3 regions of the Nocardiopsis codii genome follow, and region 3 is predicted to be linked to each of the others. Evidence: riboswitches for the same ligand, from Rfam matches in the RefSeq annotation. Region 3 holds a riboswitch; each other region holds the start of a gene.
The links. A riboswitch is a leader RNA that binds a small molecule or an ion and turns the genes downstream of it on or off. The one in region 3 is predicted to bind cobalamin.

Region 1: another riboswitch for cobalamin. It lies ahead of Q8791_RS18560 (ribonucleoside-diphosphate reductase subunit alpha); the one in region 3 lies ahead of Q8791_RS02900 (ABC transporter substrate-binding protein).
Region 2: another riboswitch for cobalamin. It lies ahead of metE (5-methyltetrahydropteroyltriglutamate--homocysteine S-methyltransferase); the one in region 3 lies ahead of Q8791_RS02900 (ABC transporter substrate-binding protein).

What each region holds. Positions count from the first base shown of each region.
Region 1 covers NZ_JAUZMY010000018.1:76,782-83,973, reverse strand. Annotated here, with positions in the region: gene Q8791_RS18575 (DUF2255 family protein) at 1-152, opposite strand, end outside; gene Q8791_RS18570 ((R)-mandelonitrile lyase) at 195-614, opposite strand; gene Q8791_RS18565 (NAD(P)-dependent alcohol dehydrogenase) at 1,077-2,126, shown strand; gene Q8791_RS18560 (ribonucleoside-diphosphate reductase subunit alpha) at 2,200-4,749, opposite strand; cobalamin riboswitch at 4,907-5,097, opposite strand; gene Q8791_RS18555 (hypothetical protein) at 5,580-6,152, opposite strand; gene Q8791_RS18550 (NYN domain-containing protein) at 6,178-7,192, opposite strand, start outside.
Region 2 covers NZ_JAUZMY010000031.1:24,176-31,367, forward strand. Annotated here, with positions in the region: gene Q8791_RS25485 (coiled-coil domain-containing protein) at 240-1,274, shown strand; gene Q8791_RS25490 (DUF3558 domain-containing protein) at 1,844-2,842, shown strand; gene metE (5-methyltetrahydropteroyltriglutamate--homocysteine S-methyltransferase) at 2,939-5,230, opposite strand; cobalamin riboswitch at 5,374-5,604, opposite strand; gene Q8791_RS25500 (polysaccharide deacetylase family protein) at 5,828-7,192, shown strand, end outside.
Region 3 covers NZ_JAUZMY010000002.1:231,065-238,256, forward strand. Annotated here, with positions in the region: gene Q8791_RS02890 (ABC transporter ATP-binding protein) at 1-688, opposite strand, end outside; gene Q8791_RS02895 (FecCD family ABC transporter permease) at 685-1,701, opposite strand; gene Q8791_RS02900 (ABC transporter substrate-binding protein) at 1,698-2,756, opposite strand; cobalamin riboswitch at 2,817-3,027, opposite strand; gene Q8791_RS02905 (helix-turn-helix transcriptional regulator) at 3,334-4,164, opposite strand; gene Q8791_RS02910 (putative quinol monooxygenase) at 4,268-4,591, shown strand; gene Q8791_RS02915 (NAD-dependent epimerase/dehydratase family protein) at 4,724-5,752, shown strand; gene Q8791_RS02920 (helix-turn-helix transcriptional regulator) at 6,050-7,192, opposite strand, start outside.

The sequences.
Region 1 (7,192 bases), on a different contig from region 3:
TGTCCGCGGTAGGAGCGCACATAGAGGTCGTCACCGACCTGCACCACCCAGATCGGGGTGGTGCGGGCCGGCGATCCGTCGGCGTGCTCCGGTGTGATCCTCAGTTCGTCGGCTGCGCCGATCCGGTCCAGTTCCTCGTCGTTCCAGGCCACGGTACGTCTCCTTCACCGGTTGAACGGGCACGGCAGGATGTCTCAGACGCGTGTGCTGGTGCGCGCGCCGTGGTACTCCTCGTCGGTGACGTGGTCGAGCCAGGTGGTCTCCGGTCCGGAGTCGGGCCCGGGGTTCTCCCACAGGGCCAGGTGGACCATGAACCGGTCGGGGGCGGCCCCGTGCCAGTGCTCCTCGCCGGGCGGGGTGTAGACCACGTCCCCGGGGTGGGCCTCCAGGATCGGCCCGCCGCGGGACCGGACCAGGGCCACGCCCTCGACGATGTAGAGGGTCTGTCCCAGGCCGTGGCTGTGCCAGGCGGTGCGCGCACCGGGAGCGAACTTGACGGTGTTGGCGCGTGCGCGCGAGGGCTCCTGCCCGCTGTAGATGACGTCCCACCAGGCGTCCCCGGTGAAGAACTCTGCGGGTGCCTTGCTGGTCGCGGGTTGCCGGAGCAGTTCCATGGTTCTCCCTCTGATCGGCAGCGGGATCGTGAACCCCCGTGGTGAGCGGTCCCGGGGTCCGCCGCGTGCTCGGTCGCCGGAGGCGGGTGCCACGGGTGTTCTTCCTCGCCGCGCGCGCGGGTATGCCCGGCCCGCGAAAAGTTGGGGAGGCACATACCCGCCCCTGGTCCGGAACCCGCCCCCGGAGCGCGCGCGCTCGCCCCGCGGCCCGGGCGCCCCGCGGGTTCCGGGCCGGACGGGGCGGCGCGACCGCCCGGCGACCCGCGCCGGACCCGTCCGGCCCCCAGGCGTCCCTGACGGGTTCTGACAGGCCCTCCCACGGTCACCGCCCCGGCTGTTTGACTGCTTGCGAGGGCGGTCGGCGCACACGCGCCCGCCCTCCCGACCCGTCGCGCGAACGGTCATCGCCGCGCGCCGCGCGGTCGGCGGCACACCCATCGCACGCACATCCCTAGGAGATCCATGTCCTCCGTTCGCGCCTACACGGCCACCTCGCCGACCGCGCCGTTGGCGCCGGGCACGATCGAGCGCCGGGAGGTCGGCCCCAAGGACGTCCTCATCGACATCGCCTACGCCGGCATCTGCCACTCCGACATCCACACCGTCCGCGGGGACTGGGGCCAGGTCCCCTACCCGTTGACCGTCGGCCACGAGATCGCCGGAGTGGTGGCCCGGGTCGGCTCCGAGGTCACCCTCCACGAGGTCGGCGACCGGGTCGGTGTGGGCTGCATGGTCGACTCCTGCCGCGAGTGCGCCAACTGCCTGGCCGGAGCCGAGCAGTACTGCCTGCGCGGGTTCACCGACACCTACAACGGCACCGACCGGGACGGCACGGTGACCCAGGGCGGCTACTCCGAGCGCGTCGTGGTCGACGAGCACTTCGTCCTGCGCATCCCCGACGCCATCCCCTTCGAGAAGGCCGCACCGCTGCTGTGCGCCGGGATCACGACCTACTCGCCGCTGCGGAACTGGAACGCCGGGCCGGGCAAGAAGGTCGCCGTCGTGGGCCTGGGCGGCCTCGGCCACATGGCCGTCAAGATCGCCCACGCCATGGGCGCCGAGGTGACGGTGCTCTCCCAGAGCCTGAAGAAGCGCGAGGACGGCCTGCGGTTCGGCGCCGACCACTACCACGCCACCGGCGACCCGGCCACCTTCGAGCGGTTGGCCAACACCTTCGACCTCATCGTCAACACCGTCAGCGCCTCCATCGACATGGACGCCTACCTGAACCTGTTGACCCTGGACGGCACGATCGTCAGCGTGGGCGCCCCGCCCGAGCCTGTGCCGGTGACCCTGTTCACGCTGTTCGAGAACCGGCGCTCCTTCGCCGGTTCGAAGATCGGCGGCATCGCCCAGACCCAGGAGATGCTCGACTTCTGCGCCGAGCACGGCATCGCCCCGGAGGTCGAGATCATCGGCGCGGACGGGATCAACGACGCCTGGGAACGGGTGCTGGCCTCGGACGTGCGGTACCGGTTCGTCATCGACACCTCCACCCTGGCCACCGGCTGACCGGAGCGGAGACCGCGGTGGGGCCCCCCCCCCCCCGCCGGGGGCCGCCCGCGGGCGGCCCCGGTCCCACGTCCTACTGGCAGGCCTCGCACTCGGGGTCGTCGATGGAGCAGGCCTGGCCGTCCACGATCTCGAACTCGTCCTCGACCTCGGTGTTCACGGCGGGCGCCGCGACCGGCTCGGGAACGGGGGCGGGCGCGGGAGCCGCCGCCGGGGCGCTGCTCGCGACCGGGGTCGCCGCGACCGCGTTCAGGCGGCCGTCGGTGCCCTTGAGCGTGCTCTTCTCCACGTGCGTGGCGCTCTGCGAACGCAGGTAGTAGGTGGTCTTGAGACCGGAGCGCCAGGCGCGGCGGTACAGGGTGTCGAGCTTCCTGCCGCTCGGGGCCGCCATGTACAGGTTCAGGGACTGGGCCTGGTCGATCCACTTCTGGCGGCGCGAGCCCGCGTCCACCAGCCACTCGGGGTCGACCTCGAACGCGGTCGCGTACAGGGCCTTGAGGTCGTCCGGGACGCGGTCGATGGCGCCGAGGCTGCCGTCGTGCATCTTCAGGGCCGAGACCATGTCGTCGTCCCACAGGCCGCGCGCCTTGAGGTCCCGGATCAGGTACGGGTTGACGACGGTGAAGTCGCCGGACATGTTCGACTTGACGTACAGGTTGCGGTAGAGCGGCTCGATCGACTGGCCGACACCGGTGATGTTGGCGATGGTCGCGGTGGGCGCGATCGCCATCACGTTGGAGTTGCGCATCCCGGTCGACTTCACGCGCTCGCGCAGGGAGTCCCAGTCCAGGGTCTCGCCGCGGTCCATGTCGAGGTCGCCGCCGCGCGAGTCCGCGAGGAGCCGCAGCGAGTCGATCGGCAGGACGCCCCGGCTCCACAGCGAACCCTCGAAGGACTCGTAGGAGCCGCGCTCTGCGGCCAGCTCCATGGAGGCCTCGATGGCGTAGTAGCTGATGAGCTCCATGCTCTCGTCCGCGAACGTCACAGCGCCCTCGGAGGCGAAGGGGGTGCGCAGCTTGAACAGGGCGTCCTGGAAGCCCATGAGGCCGAGCCCGACGGGGCGGTGGCGCAGGTTCGCGCGGCGCGCCTCGGGGATCGTGTAGAAGTTCACGTCGATGACGTTGTCGAGCATGCGCACGGCGGTGCGGACGGTCCGGCGCAGGCGCTCGGCGTCCAGGCCGTCGGGGCCGACGTGCTGGGCCAGGTTGACCGAGCCCAGGTTGCAGACGGCGACCTCGTCGGCGCTGGTGTTCAGCGTGATCTCGGTGCACAGGTTGGAGGAGTGCACGACGCCGACGTGCTGCTGCGGCGAACGCAGGTTGGACGGGTCCTTGAAGGTGATCCAGGGGTGGCCCGTCTCGAACAGCATGGTCAGCATGCGCCGCCACAGGTCGACCGCGGGGAGCTTCTTGGCGACCTTGATCCGGCCCGCCTCGGCGGCGGCCTCGTACTTCTCGTAGGCCTCGGCGAAGTCGGTGCCGTACTTGTCGTGCAGGTCGGGGACCTCGTCCGGCGAGAACAGGGTCCAGCTGCCGCCCTGCTCCACACGCTGCATGAACAGGTCGGGAACCCAGTTCGCGGTGTTCATGTCGTGCGTGCGGCGGCGGTCGTCACCGGTGTTCTTGCGGAGGTCGAGGAACTCCTCGATGTCGATGTGCCAGGTCTCCAGGTAGGCGCACACGGCGCCCTTGCGCTTGCCGCCCTGGTTGACCGCGACGGCCGTGTCGTTGGCGATCTTCAGGAACGGGACGACGCCCTGGCTCTTGCCGTTGGTGCCGCGGATGTGCGAGCCGAGGCCGCGCACCGGGGTCCAGTCGTTGCCGAGCCCGCCGGAGTACTTGGACAGCATCGCGTTGTTGCTGATGCCGTGGAAGATGGCCTGGAGGTCGTCGCCGACGGTGGTGAGGAAGCAGGAGGACAGCTGCGCGCGCACCGTGCCGGCGTTGAACAGGGTGGGCGTGGAGGCCATGAAGTCGAACGAGGACAGCAGCTCGTAGAACTCGATGGCACGGGCCTCGCGGTCGTCCTCGTTGAGGGCCAGACCCATGGCGACGCGCATGAAGAACGCCTGCGGCAGCTCGTAGCGGACCTCGTCGCTGTGCAGGAAGTAGCGGTCGTAGAGGGTCTGGATGCCGAGGAAGGTGAACTGCTCGTCCCGCTCGGGGTACAGGGCGGCGCCGAGCCGGTCCAGGTCGAACCCGGCGAGCGCGGGGTCCAGCTGGCCCAGGTCGATGCCGCGGCGGACGTAGGCGGCCAGGTAGGCGGCGTAGCGCTCGCCCATCTCGGACTGCCCGGCGGCGTCGGGGGCGCCGCTGATGAAGGTGAGGGCCTCACGGCGCAGCTTGTCCAGCAGCAGGCGGGCGGCCACGAACGAGTAGTCGGGGTCCACCTCCACGAAGCTGCGGGCGGCCATGACCAGGGCGAGCTCGACCTCGGAGTCGGGGATGCCGGGGTAGAAGCCGCGGCGGGCCTCGGTGAGGACCTTCTCCGCCGAAACACCGGTGAGCCTGGCACAGGCCTCGGTCACGACGTGCTCGATCCGGTCGATGGCGGCGGGGGGCGCGCCCTCGTTGGTCGGCTCGGGCCGAACGGATACGGGCACGGCCTCGACGTCAAGGGTCATACAGCGGCTCCAACCTCGGTAGAAGAGTCCCGGCGGGGAGGGGACACGATAAGCAAGGTGCGCGGCACGCACCGGTGGACCGACGCACCGGGTGCGTGCGGTCGTCTGACCGGTGGGTCGCGGCGGCTCACCCTCGAAGCCCCGTCGTCGGCGCACGCTCGCGTGCGCACCGGCGGCAGGTCTTCGGGCTCGTGGGCGACCTACGCACCGTCGCTTCCCAGGGCCTTCGGGGGTCCCCGGTGCCTGTGACGGCTTCGTTCCCACATACCGCTGCGGGGCAGCCCCGGCTTCACACCGGGTTCCCTCTTGCCTCACCCCGAGGGGTGAACCACCAGCGGGACAGATACTACATCTAGGGGGCCCCGCGTTGGAACACCGCAAGATGATGGCGTGTCACCGATTTCTCGGATTCTTCGACGATCGTCGAACACACGCGCGGGCCGTGGTATGCGGGGGCCGCGAGCGCCCGGTTCAGGGGGATTGCGCGCCTCGTCGGGGCAGCTGGGAGGCGACCGGACACAGCCTAGATCGTCGCCGGGGCTCCCCGGGACCGCGCGGGTCCTCCGACGGGCCTCCGAACGTCCGGAATCCCGTCTCCGAAGCGGTTCGGACCGTACCGGACGACTCGGCGCCGCAGACCACACCGCCGTATCGGCGGCGGTCGGTGACGGGCCGGGGCGCCCGGACGGTGATCTGTCCGGGTGCCGCTCCGGGCGTGTCGGAGGGACGCCCGCACGTAGGAAAGCTCACTCCGCGGACGCCGACGCGGGCGTCCCCGGCCCGAACCTCCGGTGGGGGTGGCCCGGGCCGCCGCCGTACGGCGGCGGAGGTCACTCCTCGTCGAGTCTGCTGTCCAGCTGGTCCTCCGCCAGACCGAGGTCGGTGCGGATGCGGAACCTGATGCGCAGGAGCTCCACCAACAGGTCGCGGACGTAGGGCGAGGACTCCTGGTCGAGGAAGCGGCGCGCACCGACCGTCGCCCACCGTTCCGCGCCCTCCAGGTCGTCGTGCGCGTACAGTGCCTCGGCGACGTGGATGAAGGTCTGGAGTCCGGGCGGTTCCTCGCCCTCCAGGCGTGTGAGGTGGACGTAGGCCTGGTCGACCTCGTCCAGTTGCAGGAGCGCGCCGGCGCTGAGCGCCCGGGCGTCGATCACCGTGGCGCCGCCGTCGTCGATCGCCCGCTGGTAGGCCGCGCAGGCGCGCTCGAACTCCTGGGCGATCTCCCACTGCTCGCCCGCGCGCACGAACAGCTCGGCGCGCGAGACCTCGCTCCCGGCGTCGACCCGGTTGGCCAGGTCCAGCAGTTGGGCGGCGACCCGTCCGTGCTCACCGGACCGGACAGCGTGGAATTCCCAACGGTCGAGTTCAGCCGTCGTCACGTGGGTCAAGCGCATCGCCCCCATCCCCTACTCGCACTCCCGCGCCCCGTCAGGACCTGGCCCGCTCCAGGGCCTGCCAGAAGCCCTGGCGCAGCCCGTCGCGGACCTCGTCGCGCAACAGGTGGTCGATCGGCAGCGAGGAACCCTGGAGCAGACGCGCCTCCAGATCGGAGGGCATCCTGGGCCTGCGGGCGAGTACGGCCTCCACCCACAGAGCGGGCGCCTCGCGAGCGATCGACTCCGCGAAGTCGTTCCCTTCCTTGTGCGCAACATGCACCGCTTCGTCAACGGTATGCGCGGCGGGGCGTGTCTGCTGGGGATATCCAGGACTGGGACGGGATTCCTGGTAGCCGCCGGGACTGAACCGGTCGGCTGGTTCGGGACCAGTACGTGGCTGCCCCCCGTAGGGGGAGGCTGCCCCACCGCGGTGAGCGGTGTCAGTTTCCGTACTGGTCCCATAGGTAGGGTTTGCGTCGGCCGCTCCCCCGTATCCGGAACTGTCCCCCCCGCCGTAGCGCGGATCCTGACGTGGGTCCTGGGGTGGCGCGTTTCTCGGCGGTGGCGCGTGGCCGGGTTGGCCGTCCGGGGCGAACGAGCGCTGCGCCCCGGTGCCGGAGGCGAAGGACTGCTGGGGTCCCGTGCCGTTGAAGGACGGCTGCGGACCGGTCATCGGCTGCCCCTGGCCGGGCACCGACCTGCCCGGAAGGCCGTAGCCCCCCTGGTCGGCCCCCCGCATCGACGGGTGGCCCTCGGTGACGGGGTAGCCCTGCTGCCCGTTCTGTGCGGGGTGCCCCCCGGTCATCGGGCCGCCGGGGTAGGAGCCGTTGCCTCCCACGCCGGGCGGGGTCTGCCCACCGGACGGGAACCCGTTGGCGTCGATGCCGCCGGGCTGCTGGCCGCTGTCACCGCCCGGCCCGGCGAGGTGGTCGCCGCCGCGCTGCTGGGCGAGGGACCTGCGCATGGCGCGCAACTGGTCCATGGCGCTGCCCTGGGGAACGGGCTGGCCGCCGGTTCCCGCGAACATCGCCTCCAGGCCCCCGCTGGGGGAGCCCGCCGGGTCGACC
Region 2 (7,192 bases), on a different contig from region 3:
TAGACCACATTGGTGTGTTTATCTGATGGTGGAATCGCCCCGTCTCTCCCGAATCCCCGCGCGAGTGCCTACACTCAAGACCATCCCGTGACTCTCACCCTCTGCCGCATCACGCGCGAGGAGGCCGGGCCGGGGCCGCGACAGCGGCCACAAGCCTGTACGGGGAAAGACGAGACGCAGCGCCCGCACCCCTCCCGTGCCCGACGGGAGTGCGCGCGGGCCCAAGGAGCGACCACACAGTGCAGTCCGACGACCTGAGCCGAGTGGACGATTTCGCCGACTTCTGGGCTCCCGACCCCACCGACCGCGCCTGGGGCGACACCCTCTCGCGGATGCTTCCGGCGATCGTCCGGCCCGGTCGCGCTCGCGCGGCCGTCCTCGCGGCGGGCCTGGTCGGAACGTTCCTCGTCCTCCCCCAGGCCGCCGTCGCGGCCGTGCCCATGGACCCCGAGAGCATGAGTTCCCTGCGGGAACGCGCGGACGGCCTCAGCGAGGACTACAACGGCGAGCTCCGCGACATGGAGGGCGTCATCGAGGAGGCCGAGCGCGCCGAGACGCGCGCCGAGGGCACCCGCGCCGACGTCGACGAGGCACGCGAACAGGTGCGCGCACTGGCGGTCGCCACCTACACCGGCGGCGGCATCGACCCGTCGATGTCGCTGTTCGTGGAGGCCGAACCCGACGCGGTCATCGACCGGGCCGTGGTCATCGACTACCTGGCCACCAGCAACCAGGACAAGATCGACCAGCTCGACCAGGCCCTCACCCGCGACGAGACCGCCCGGGAGGCCGCCGAGGAGCGCCTGGCCGAGGTGGAGGCGGACCTGGAGGAGCTGGAGGAGCGCCGCACCGAGGTGGACCGGCTGATCGCCGACCACCCCGAGCAGCCGATGGGCGGCCAGTACAACATCACCCCGCGCACCGAGCTCATGCGCCAGCGGGTCATCGACGAGTTCGGCGAGGCCCGGAACGCGGGCGGCGTGGGCTGCTACCGCGCGGTCGGGGGCTGGGTCGTCGGCGAACACCCCCTGGGGCGGGCCTGCGACTTCATGCTGGACCCCAACGGCGGCATGCCCTCGCAGGAGCAGGTCGACCGCGGTTGGGCGATCTCCGAGTGGGCCATGGAGCACGCCGACGACTACGGGATCATGTACATCATCTACCGGCAGCAGATCTGGGACGTGCGCCGCGGCGACACCGACTGGCGTGCGATGTCGGACCGTGGCAACCTCACCGAGAACCACTTCGACCACGTGCACATCTCGATGTTCTGATGCCCGCGCGGTGTCGGCGGTGACCGGTTCCGGCCGGAGGTGGCGCCCCCCGGCCCGCGCACACGTGATGACGACGGGAGGGGTGCCGGACGCCCCCCCGGGGCGAAGGTCCCGGACCGGACACGCGCCCCCATTACCCCGCGCCCATACCCGGAATCCAGGAACTGGCGTCACGATTGCGTCACGCGAACCATGATCTCGCACGCAACCGACACAAAACAGTGACGATTCACCCTGTTACCCCTGGTCCGGCCTGCCGCAGTGTCACACCCCGCGGCTAGTATGCACACGTCCCGACCTCGGCGCGAAGGAATCCCCCGGCGCCGACCACCTGTGATCGGCACCCCCGGTCCCCGGGATCCTCCTCACAGAAACGGGGAACGCCCCGCCCCACGCCTCCGCCCTCGCCCGCGGGAAGGCAGTAGCGGTAGGTGCGCCTCCCCTCGCACGACCCCGTGTCGCTCCGAGCGTGCTCCGGCACCGCCGCGCGGTCCGGAAGTCGTGAGAACCCACAGGCGCGCACACGCGTCCCAGACAACACGGCCAGCACATCACGGGCGAGGGGAGCCATGAGCGAAAACGGACCTTACAACCAGCCACCGCAGAACCCCTACGGTGGCGGGGACAACAGCGGGGGCCAGCCCCCCTACGGTGCCCCGAACACGGGCGGCCAGCCCGGATACGGCGCCCCCACGGGTCCCGGCCAGGGCTTCCCCGGCCCGGAGCAGCAGATGTACGGGGGCGGCCAGCCCCCCTACGGCGGCGGACCCGGTTACCCCCAGCCCCAACCCCAGCAGCCCCAGGGCGGCGGCAAGGCCGGCCTGTGGGTCGTCATCGGCGGCGGCGCGATCATCGTCGTCCTCGTGATCGCGGTCGTGGTCATGCTGGTCACCAACGGCAGCGACGGGACGACCGTCGCCTCCCCGCCCGAGGGCACCCCCTCGGCGAGCGTCGAGGAGACGGCCGTCGACGACGAGCCGGCCCCGGAGCCGGACACCGACGCGGCCCCCACGGGCGAGCCCCCCTACTCCGTCCCCACCGAGCCCTGCGACGCCTTCACCGAGCAGGTCGTGGCCGACTTCCTGGTCACCGACGGCGGCAGCAAGTCCGTCCGCGACGAGAACTCGTACTGCGACACCCTGGACGCCACTCCGCCGGAGGGCAACGCCCCCGCCGGCTACGCCTCCTTCGAGATCGACTACCAGACCCCGTACTCCGCCGCCGACTCCGTCGAGGCCGCCTCGACCCAGTTCCAGGACACGATCGCCCAGATCACCGGCGAGAGCGAGTACAGCACCCTGTACGACGCCGAGAACGTGGAGGAGAGCAAGGAGGTGGAGCTCGGCGACGAGGCCCACCTCATCGTGACGAAGTACGACTTCGTCGGCGACCTCATCCCGCAGGCCGTGCTGCTGGTCCGGACCGCGAACATGAACATCCAGATCACGTACCAGCTGCACCCGTCCTTCACCGGTGACGACTCCCCCGAGGACCTGGTCCTCCCCGACAACATCGAGGAGATCATGGTCAACGCCGGCGCCGACGCGCTGGCCGTGGTCGGCACCTGACCGTCCCGCACAGACGGAGAGGGGCCGCGGCTTTCGCCGCGGCCCCTCCCCTTTTCCGCGCCTCAGTGCCCGGACGAAGGGCCCTGGGGGACTCCGCTAGCGGGCGCCGGGCAGGTCGGCGCGCACCCGGCGGGCCGCCTCCACCATGTTGCGCAGGGCCTGCTCCGCCTCGGCGTAGCCGCGCGTCTTCAGGCCGCAGTCGGGGTTGACCCACAGGTTGCCGGCGTCGATGTGCGCGGCGGCCAGCCGCAGCGAGCCCTCGATCTCCTCCACCGACGGCACACGCGGGGAGTGGATGTCGTACACGCCGGGACCGATCCCCCGCTTGTAGCCGCGGCGGCCCAGGTCCTCCACCAGCTCCATGCGGGAACGGGCGGCCTCGACGCTGGTCACGTCGGCGTCCAGCGCCTCGATCCCCCCGACGATCAGCCCGAACTCCGAGTAGCACATGTGCGTGTGGATCGTCGTGGACGGCGACACACCGGACGTGGCCAGACGGAAGGAGTTCACCGCCCAGTCCAGGTACGCGCCGCGCTGCTCCTCACGCAGCGGCAGCAGCTCGCGCAGGGCGGCCTCGTCCACCTGGATGTGGCGGATACCGGCGCGCTCCAGGTCGGCGACCTCGTCGCGCAGGGCCAGGCCCACCTGGCGGGCGGTCTCCCCGAGCGGCTGGTCGGTGCGCACGAACGACCAGGCGAGCATGGTCACGGGGCCGGTCAGCATGCCCTTGACCGGCTTGTCGGTGCGCGACTGGGCGTAGGTGATCCACTCGACGGTCATCGGCTCGGGGCGCGAGACGTCGCCGAACAGGATCGGCGGACGCACGCACCGCGAACCGTAGGACTGCACCCAGCCGTTCTCGGTGGTGGCGTAGCCCTCCAACTGCTCGGCGAAGTACTGGACCATGTCGTTGCGCTCGGGCTCGCCGTGCACGAGCACGTCGAGGCCGATCTCCTCCTGGAGCGCGATGACCCGGTCGATCTCCTCACGGAGGATCTGCTTGTAGGCGTCCTCCGCCAGTTCGCCCCGCCGGTGGGCGGCGCGGGCGCGGCGCAGCTCGCCGGTCTGCGGGAACGAACCGATGGTGGTCGTGGTCAGCGGGGTGTCCGCGGGGGTGCCGCGGTCCTGGGGACGCTCGTAGGCGTCGGGGCCCAGGGCGTCCAGCCGGGCGCGCACGCGCGCGTCGGTGAAGGCGGGGTTTCCGCCGGCGCCGCCGCCCGCGTACTCGGCCTCCGCCCCCTCGGAGAGGACGCGGCCGAGAAGGGCCGTCTCCTCAGCCTTCTGCTTGGCGAAGGCCAGGGCCTCGCGCAGCTCGGGGGCGAGGGAGGTCTCCGCGTCCAGGTCGATCGGCACGTGCAGGAGCGAGCAGGACGTGCTCACGGTGAGCTCGTCCGTGAGGGCGAGCAGGGTGCCGAGAGTGGCCACGGCGGCCGGGATGTCGGTGCGCCAGACGTTGCGGCCGTCCACCACGCCGGCGACCAGGCGGGTGCCGCCCAGCCCGGAGACCTTCACCAGGTCGTCGATGCCCTCGCCGCCGGTCACCAGGTCCAGGCCGACGGCCTCGACCGGGGAGTCCTTGAGCACGCGCAGGGCGGCGGCTCCGATGGAGCCGAAGTAGGTCGAGACCAGGAGCGAGGGGCGTTCGGTGAGGGCGCCCAGTCGCTGGTAGGAGCGCTCCAGGAGACCGACCGCGGCGCGGCCCTCGTCGGTGGCCAGGATCGGCTCGTCCAGCTGCACCTCGGTGGCGCCCGCGGCAGCGAGGTCCGCGAGGAGCTGCGCGTAGGCGTCCAGGAGCTGGTCGAGCAGCTCGACGGGGCTCCAGCCCTCAGGCGCGTCGTCGGCGGCCTTGGCCAGCAGGAGGAAGGTCAGCGGGCCGACCAGGACCGGACGCGTCCGGAAGCCGGCCTCGGAGGCCTCGCGGAACTCGGCGACGGGCTTGTCGCCGACCAGGCGGGGACGCGTGCTCGGCGACAGCTCGGGGACCAGGTAGTGGTAGTTGGTGTCGAACCACTTGGTCATCTCCAGCGGCGGAGCGCCCTGCTCGCCGCGGGCGAGCGCGAAGTAGCGGCGCAGCTCCTCGTCGCGGTCGCCCGCGGCTGCCGGGGAGGTGAACCGTGAGGGCACCAGGTCGAACAGGACAGCGGTGTCCAGGACGTGGTCGTAGTAGGAGAACGTGTTGGACGGGATGTCGTCGACGCCCGCCTCGCGCAGCTGGGCGTAGACGCCCCTGCGCAGGTCGGCGGCGACGCCGTCCAGTTCGTCCGCGGTCGTCCCGCCCTTCCAGTACGACTCGCTGGCGCGCTTGAGTTCGCGGTGGGGACCGATCCTCGGGTAACCGTGCACGGTGGAGCGCACGGAGGGCCGGGAGGCCCCGGGGGTGTCGGACATGAGCTTCTCTCCCTCGTCGAAAGCCGGGTACCGGCCACGAGGCGAGCGAGGACGCGGGCATGCCGGAGACCACGCCGCGGGCGTGTGCACCTGCCTCCCGCTCCTCGGCCCTCCCTCGGGGCACGGGACCACCGGCGGCACGGGTGCGACGCCGGGTGGAGGCAGGTCTTCGGACTCGAGGGCGCGGACGGTGCGGACACCGTCCTCCTACTGGCCGCCGCTTCCCGGTTTCCGACATTACCGATCGGATTTCCAGTGCTTATGGCGACGTTCGTTCCCTCATACCGCTGCGGGGCAGTCCCGGAGTCGCACCGGGTTCCCTCTTGCGACACACCCCTCCCCTTCCGGGCGCGGCCCGGACTCTGGGGTGGAACATGTACCTTCCACGCCTGCAAGTATAGGGAGCGCCCTCTCCGCCCCTGTACCCGGCGTGCATCCCCGTGCCCGGCCCGGAAACAGTGCGAACCCCTGTTGTGCGGTCGGCGTCACACCCGAAATGAAGCGTTACGCGGCGGAGCCCTCTCCCGCGCTCCCCGCGAACGTTCGTCTGTAGATGAACGTGGAGAACCCCTGGTGAACAAGCAGTCCCATCCGACCATGGCCCCCGATCGCCCCCTCTTCACGATCGCGGTCGCGCTGGCGGTCGTCGCGGGGCTGGTCTGGTCGGCCGTCGTCCCACCCGGTGTCATCACCCCCGAACACATGGGGGACGCCCGCCCCGCGGCGGACGGCGGACCCGACGAGCACCTGCCCGCGACCGGTGAACCCGACGGGCTGACCGTGGTGGACCCCGGTGACGTGGTGGACCTGACGGAGTCCTCCCTCGCCCGCGAGGGCGGGGTGGCGACGGAGGTCGCCTACCCGGTCCTCCCCAACGCCGAACCGCTGAGCGGCTTCCTGGACCGCGAACTCTCCGCGGAGGTGGACGCCTTCGAGGCGGCCAACCCCGGCGCGGTCTCCTTCGAGTCCGCGTGGAACCTGACGGCGGCCAACGACGACCTCGTCGGCGTCCGGGTGACCCGCGAGGAGACCGACTCCGAGGGGACCCGTGAGGCGTACACCACCTACTGGTACGACGCCCTGACCGGCACGGCCCACCCCTCCACCGCCCTGGTCGCGGGACAGGAGGAGCTGGAGGAGCTGAACGGCCTGGTGCGGGACGCCCTCCCGGACACCGCCGCCCCCGACGCCGTCCACCCCATCGGCTCGCTGTACGACTCCGTGGGGTTCAACCCCGACGGCGACCTCGTCGTGGAGTTCGACGCCGGGCAGGTCGCCCCCGTCGGCGAGGGCCGGACCCACGCGGTCATCGACGCCTCGGAGTCCGGCCCCCTCCTGTCCGACCTGGGCGAGCGCGCGTCGCACGCCGCGACCCGGGGAGTCCGCGACTTCGCCATCGCCGATCCGCCCGAGGCGGCCGGGGACAGCCGGGAGCAGACCCCGCCCGGGACGGTGCCGCCCGTGGACGAGGACATCGACTGCTCCGCCCCCGGCGCCAAGTGCGTGGCCCTGACCTACGACGACGGCCCGGGCGGGCGCACCCCCGAACTGCTGGACATGCTCGCCGAGTACGACGCCCGCGCCACGTTCTTCGTCACCGGCCACCCGGTGATGGAGGATCCGCGCACCGTGAGGCGCACCTACGCGGAGGGCCACGAACTGGCCAACCACACCCTCACCCACCCCGACCTGGCAGGGCTGGGCGCGGGCGGGATCCGCTCGAACCTCGGCACCGTCCAGGCCCTGGTGTACCGCGAGACCGGGTACACCATGGACCTCATGAGGCCCCCCTACGGGTCCACCGACGACGGGGTCACGGCGGTGACCGCGGACATGGGACTGGCCCAGATCCTGTGGAGCATCGACACCAACGACTGGAAGGACCGCAAGGCGTCCGTGGTCGCCGACCGGGCCGTGGACGGCGCCTCCCCCGGAGCGATCATCCTCATGCACGACATCCAC
Region 3 (7,192 bases):
GGGAGGGCGTCCCCTCGGCGACCGCCCGGCCTCCCTGGAGGACGATCAGGCGGTCGCAGTACATTGCCGCCAGGTTGAGGTCGTGCAGGGCGATCACAGTGGTCACCGGCAGGCCCGTGACCAGCTCCAGCAGGTCGAGCTGGTACTGGATGTCGAGGTGGTTGGTGGGTTCGTCGAGCAGGAGCTCCCCGGGTTCCTGGGCCAGGGCCCGGGCGATCTGGGCGCGCTGGCGCTCGCCGCCGGACAGGGTGTGCCAGGATTGTTCGGCCCGGTCCGCCAGCCCGGTGCGTTCGAGCGCCCGCGCGACGGCCTCCAGGTCGGCCGGGGCCATGGGCGTCCAGGGCCGGCGGTGCGGGATGCGTCCCAGGGCCACCACCTCGCGGACCGTCAACTCGGTCTGGGTGTGCGCCTGCTGCTGGACGGTGGCCACGCGCCGTGCCACGGCCCGGCGGCCGACCCGGTTCAGCGGCCGTCCGTCCAGGGTGACCACGCCGGCGGAGGGTCCGAGCACCCCGGCGAGCAGCCTCAGCAGGGTGGACTTGCCCGACCCGTTGGGGCCGAGCAGGCCGACGGTCTCCCCCGGCCGGGGCGCGAGGGTGACACCGTCGACCACGAGCCGGCCGCCGAGCCCGAGGCTGACCCGGTCGGCGCGCAGCCCCTCCACCGGGGCCCGGACGGAGTCGTTCACGTCTTCCTCCTCACGCGGTACAGCACGGCGACGAAGGCGGGCACCCCGATGAGGGAGGTGACCACCCCCACCGGGATCTCCTGCGGGTCCAGCGCGGTCCGGGCGACCGTGTCCACCCACACCAGGAAGACCGCCCCCGCCAGGGCGGTGACCGGCAGCAGCCGGGCGTGGGAGGAACCGGTGAGGGCCCGTGCGGCGTGCGGCAGGACCAGCCCCACGAAGCCGATCGCGCCCGCGGAGCTGACCAGCACCGCGGTGAGCAGCGCGGTGACGCTCAGCATCAGTACGCGGGTCCGGCCCACCTGGACGCCCAGGTTCGCCGCGGCCTCCTCGCCGAAGGCGAAGGCGTCCAGGGTGGTGGTGTTGGCGAGGCAGACGGCGAGCACGAGGCACAGCACCGCGGTGCACAGGAGCACATCGGTCCATCCGGCGCCGCTGAGGGAGCCCAGCAGCCAGAACAGCACCGCTCGCGTGGTGTCGGCGTTCGCCGAGGTCAGCACGATGAACGAGGTCAGTGCCGAGAACAGCTGCATGGCCGCGACCCCGGACAGAACGACGCGGTCCATGCTCCCGCCGAGGCTGTGGCTGAGCAGCATCACCATGCCGAAGGAGAGCAGCGCGCCCGCGAAGGCCCCCGCCGGGAGCGAGACCGCTCCGACGCCCCAGCCGAGCACGGTCACGACGACCGCCCCGGTGGAGGCGCCGGAGGAGACCCCGAGCACGAAGGGGTCCGCCAGCGGGTTGCGGAGCAGGGACTGCATCACCGCGCCGCACACGGCCAGGCCGGCCCCGCAGACCGCGGCGAGCAGGGTGCGGGGCATGCGCAGGTTCCACACGATGCCCTCGCGCAACGGCGTCAGAGGGCTCACGCCCCACCCGAACCGGGCGGCGGCCGACCTCCAGACCTCGGCCGGGGTGATGTCGGCGGGCCCGATGGTGACGGCGACCGAGACCGACAGTCCGAGGAGCAGCAGGCCGGAGGTGATGAGGAGCGCCGGACGCGCACCGCTCAACGGACGTACCCGAGCTCGCGCAGGCCGTCGGCGACCAGCTCGATGCCCTCGACCGTGCGGATCGAGGGGTTCATCGCCTGGCCGCTGAGCAGGACGTACCGCTCCTCGCGCACGGCGGTGAGGTTGCGGGTGGCCGGATTGTCCTCCAGGAACTCGATCTTGGCCGCCGCGGTCTCCGCCGTCTGGGAGTCGCGGGTCAGGTCGCCGAGCACGATGACGTCGGGATCGCGGTCCGCGACGGTCTCCCAGTTGATCTGGGGCCACTCGCTGTGGGTGTCGTCGAAGGCGTTCTGCGCACCGACGGCGCTGGTGATGGCGCCGGGGGCGCCGCAGCAGCCCGCGAGGTAGGGCGACTGCGCGTTGGCGAACCAGTACATGAGGGAGACGTCCTCGACCTCCAGGTCCTCGGTCGCGGCGTCCACCCGGAGCCGGAGCCCGTCGACCAGTTCCTCCCCGCGCTCCTCGACCCCGAAGGCCTCGGCCAGGTCGTGGATCTCGCCGTAGACGGCCTCCAGTGTGAGCGGCTCGCTCCGGGAGCCGTCCCCGCCGCCCTCGTTGTCCTTGCCGGTGGCGCAGTCGGTCGGGGAGGTGTACGCGGGCACGCCCAGCTCCTCGAACTGTTCACGGGTGGCGACGCCGCCGGCGCCGAGTGTGGAGACGAAGGAGGCGGTCACGAAGTCGGGTTCGGCTTCCAGGACCCGCTCGAAGGAGGGGCTGTTCTCGGCCAGCCGCGGGATGTCCGCCTCGGCCTCCTCCAGCCCCTCCATGATCGGGTCGGTCCAGGTGGCGGTGCCGACCACCCGGTCCTCCAGTCCCAGGGAGAGGAGGATCTCGGTGGTGCCCTGGTTGAGGGAGACCGCCCTCTGGGGAGGCGCGTCGAGGGTGACCTCGTGGCCGCAGTTGTCGATGGTGCGGGGGTATCCGGACCCCGCGGCCGCTTCGGTGCCGTCGCCGCCCGGGTCGCCCGGCCGTCCGCAGGCGGTGAGGGCGAGGAGGGGGACGAGCAGGAGGGCGAGGGAGGGGAGGGCGGAGGACGGGAGCGCGTGGCGCGACATGGGGATGCCTCGGGTGTCGGGACTCGAACGCGGAGCCTGGCATGGATGCGCCTCCGCGCACTCGACGCGGAGGGGCCAGCAGGTCTTCGGACTCGGGTTCCTCCGGACGGAGTGCCTTCCCAGGTCGGTGCCTCGCGGGCGTTTCCGTCCGCGCGCGTGTCCCAGTGGCTCGTGTACCCCGCCCGTCCCCCACACCGCTGCGCGTCAGCTCCGGATTCGCACCGGATTCCCTGACCACCTACGTGGTACGACTGGCCCCGGAAGGGTACCAAGGGCCTCGCGCGCCCTCCCGGGCGGGCGGGAGGGGGGCATGCGCGGCCCCGGCACGGCCGCCGCGGACCACCGCGCACCTCTCCCGCGAGCCCCCCTTCCGCCGCCGATGGCGGGCGAGCGCTCGCGCGGTTCCGCACCGGTCGGCCGCGCGCGACGTGCCGGAACGCCGTGGCGCATGGGCCGGGCCGGCCGGCTCGGTGCGGGCCGCACCCCACTCACCCACTCGCACTGTTGAGAATGCCGTGAAATGGGAGAACGCTCTGCGATCCGACTTCGCACCCCCGTGCCTCACAGGGATCGCGAGTCAGCTTTTCGAGCTCATTTCCTGGATGCCGATGGCGGACAGGAGATCGAGTTTGTTCCTGGCGTCCGCGTCGCGTGGGGTGTCCACCACGAGGCGGAGGTTCGTGCCCTGGGTGGTGAGCACATCGGAGTCGAAGGCGATGTCCCCCACTTCCGGATGCGCGACGATCTTGTGAGCGCCCTGGTGGTCGCCCACCGACCGGAGCTCCCAGAGTTCACGGAACCGGTGACTGCGGTTGAGCCTTGAGACCAACGCCCTGATGTCGGGGTCCTTCGCGTACCGGCTCGTCGTCGCGCGCAGGTCGGCGACCAGTGACTCCTCGAACGCGGCACGCTCCACAGGGGTCTGCCGGATGCGGGTCTCCCGGATCTCGAACTGGGAGATCAGGGCGTTGCGCTCATCGTCGCCATGCCTCGTGGGGTCGCCGAAGGTCGCCGCGAACAGCGGGTTCCAGTGCAGCAACTGCCAGGCGGCGTCGCACACCGCCACCGGGCTGTCGGCGAGCCGCTCCACGATCCGATGCACGCTGGCGGGGACGAGTCGCGGAATACGGTCCGGGTCTGCGGCGTGGCCGGCCAGGCGCAGGAGATGGGCCTGCTCATCGTCGGACAGCCGCAGTGCGCGGGCGAGGGCCGAGCAGACTTGCGCCGACGGCGTCGAGGCCCGGCCCTGTTCCAGCCGGACGACATACTCGACAGAGATTCCGGCCAGCTGCGCCAGTTCGCCCCGCCGCAGTCCGGCGACCCGGCGGGGGACATGGTGGGGCAGCCCGACGACGCCGGGGTCGAGCCGATCCCGCCAAGCCCTCAACGCGACACCGAGTTCGTTCATGGGCGCCATCCTCCCCCGCACTCGGCTGTCGTGGCGTGGTACCAGCTGTACCAGGAAGACCTGTGGCTTCCTCAGGACCTGCCGCGGGCCCACCATCGAGCTCATGGACAACACACCTGACCGCTATGTCACCGTGCTCCTGGAAGTTCGAGCGAAGCCCGGCAAGGAAGCCGAACTGAAGGCGTTCATCGCCGGTACCGTCACCGCCTCACGCAATGACCCGGGCAACATCGACTACGAGCCACATGAGGTGGAGGGCCGACCGGGCACCTTCATCGTTCTTGAGCGCTGGGACACGCACGAGGCGTTCGAAGGCCACCTGAGGGCCCCCCGGCGGCAGGCACTGGCGCCCCGGCTCCTGGAGCTGCTGGACGGATCGGCCGACGATGGCGTCCGCTTCCTGCGGCCGTTCCGTCCGGCGGATTGAGGCGCGCCGACCGCCGGGCCGAGAACGCCCGCCGGTCGTCTCGCGCCCATTCGCCACCGGTGCGATTCCCCGCACCCGCAGCGCACAGCAGATCGACTCACGACACAGCCATTGACGGCAATGGGAACTGGCATGGACATATTTCTCACCGGCGGCAGCGGTTTCGTCGGACAGCACTTCATCACCCGTCTGATCGCCGACGGCCATACGGTGTGGGCACTGGCCCGCAGTCCTGAGGCCGCGCGGCGAGTGGAGCGAGCCGGGGCGACGCCCGTCCTCGGCGATCTCACCGACCTGCGCGGACCGGATGACCGCCCCGGCGCCACGCCCACGGGGACGCCGCGACCGGCCCCGACCTGGCTGACCGTCCTGGACCGGTGTGAGGCGGTGATCCACTCGGCTGCCCGCATGGAGTTCTGGGGGCCGGACGCCGGATTCGAGCGGGACAACCACTGGCCGACCGTCTCCCTGTTCACCGCCGCGGCCTCCGCCGGCGTCAGGCGATTCGTGCTCATCAGCGCCGCCGCCGTGTCGACCGACCGGCGCAGCAAGCCTGTGGTGGTCTCCGAGGCGACGCCGACCGGTCGGCCGATCATCGCGTACGGCCGGGTCAAGCTCGCGACCGAGCGGGCTCTGGCGGACACCGCCACCCCGGGGATGACGCTGGTGACGCTGCGCCCACCGTTCATCTGGGGCCCGGGAATGGCGACGCTGCGCGACGCTGCGACCTCGGCCGCCGCCGGCCGGTTCGCCTGGATCGACGGCGGACGCCACGTCATGGACCTCGTCCACGTCGACAACCTCGCGACTGCGACGACAGCCGCGCTGAGCCGCGGCCGCGACCGCGGCGTCTACTACATCACCGACGGCGCTCCGATGCGGGTCCGGGAGTTCTTCGCCCCGGCCCTGGCGGCCATGGGCGCCGATGTCAGCCGCGCGCGCAGTGTCCCGCTCGCCGTCGCCTCGCCCGTCGCCGGGGTCCTCGACCGGGCATGGCGACTGCTGCGCCGCCCCACCCCGCCGCCGCTGCACAACTGGCTGGTGGCCATCATGGGGCGCGACCGCAGCTACGACATCGCCAGGGCCCGCGCCGACCTGGGCTACCAGCCGAGCGTGACCTTCTCCGCCGGGCTGGATGATCTGCGCACATCCGCGCGGTAGCCGCCGCCCCGCTCCCGAGAAACGGCCCCGGCGGAAATGAACCGACCCCCGGGAGTCGGACTGAGAAATGCAGTTCCGACTCCCGGGGGTCGGTTCGCAGAAACCGGAGACCTCTGCTTTTCGGCTCTCCTTCTGCTGGTCGACCCACGGCCTCGACTCGACCGGGTCGCACCGCTGCGACCTACCGGTCACGACCAGGGGCAGTCCCGGTTCACGGCCCTCCGTCCGCGCCCAACGCCTCCCCAGGGCAGCGGGCGCCGCACCGCCCGACCGCGACGCCCCGCACACCGGCGCGGCTCAACCCGGCTCCGGGCCGCCGTGGGTGCGCCCCAGCTCGGAGCGCGTGGTGATACCCAGCTTGGCGAACACGTTGCCGAGGTGGTGGCCCACGGTGCGGTGACTGATCCGCAGCTTCGCGGCGATCTCGCGGTTCGTCATCTGCTGAGCGGCCAGCCGGGCGATCCTGTGCTCCTGGGCGGTGAGTCGGACGTCTTTTCCGGCGTCGGGGCTCCCCCGGCGGCCGGGGGGACCTGTGAGGTCCCGTTCACGCCGCGCGCGCCGGCTCAGGGGCTCGGCCCCCAGGCGGTCGAACACCTCCAGGGCGCTCTCGAGGTGGACACGTGCGTCGGTCCGTCGGCGGCCCCGCCGCAACCACTCGCCGTAGAACAGCCGGGCGCGGGCGTGCAGGAGCGGTTGTGATCGTGTGCCGGGCACGTCGAGTGCGGCTTGGAAGGCGTCCTCGGCGCGGGGTCCGCCCAACAGCGCCTCGGCGGCGTACGCGGCGGAGCACGCCCACGGCGCTCCGGTGCGCCGCGCCCAGGCGTGCAACCGCCGCACCCGTTCCTCTGCCACGTCGAGCCGTCCCACGTGCACAGCGGCCTCGGCGGTGTCGAGCGCGGCCAGCAGCGCGAAGGTCGGGTGCATCGCACCGTGTCCGGGGTCGGCCAGGTGCAGCAGGGTGTCCAGCGCTTCCTCGGGACGCTCCTGGAACAGGCTCGTCATGCCGGTGATCCAGTAGGACGCCGCGCTCACCGCACGGCTTCCCCGCGGGAGCGCGGTCCGCAGCACGCGGTCGGCAGCCTCGGCGGCCCGGTGCTCGTCACCGCGCACGGCGGCGAGCCAGCCCAGGCAGTTGCGGCAGTGGGCGGCGATCTGGTCGGCGCCCACGTCCTCCGCCAGCCGCAACCCTTCCGCGGCCGCGGACTCCGACTCCGCCCAGCGGCCGGCGAAGCCGTCCATCGTCGCGGTATTGGCCAGGACGTCGGCGAGCCGGGCCGGTTCGAATCGCCGCCGCAGGTGCGGCGCTCGGCGGCGCAACGCCTCCCCCATCGCCGTGTCGATGCCCCAGACCACCGCGAGAGGAGCAGGCGGAAGCAACCGCAGCGGCGTCCTCCGCGCACGGGCGAGGGCGTCGGCGAAACCCGTCGAGTCGACCGGCGC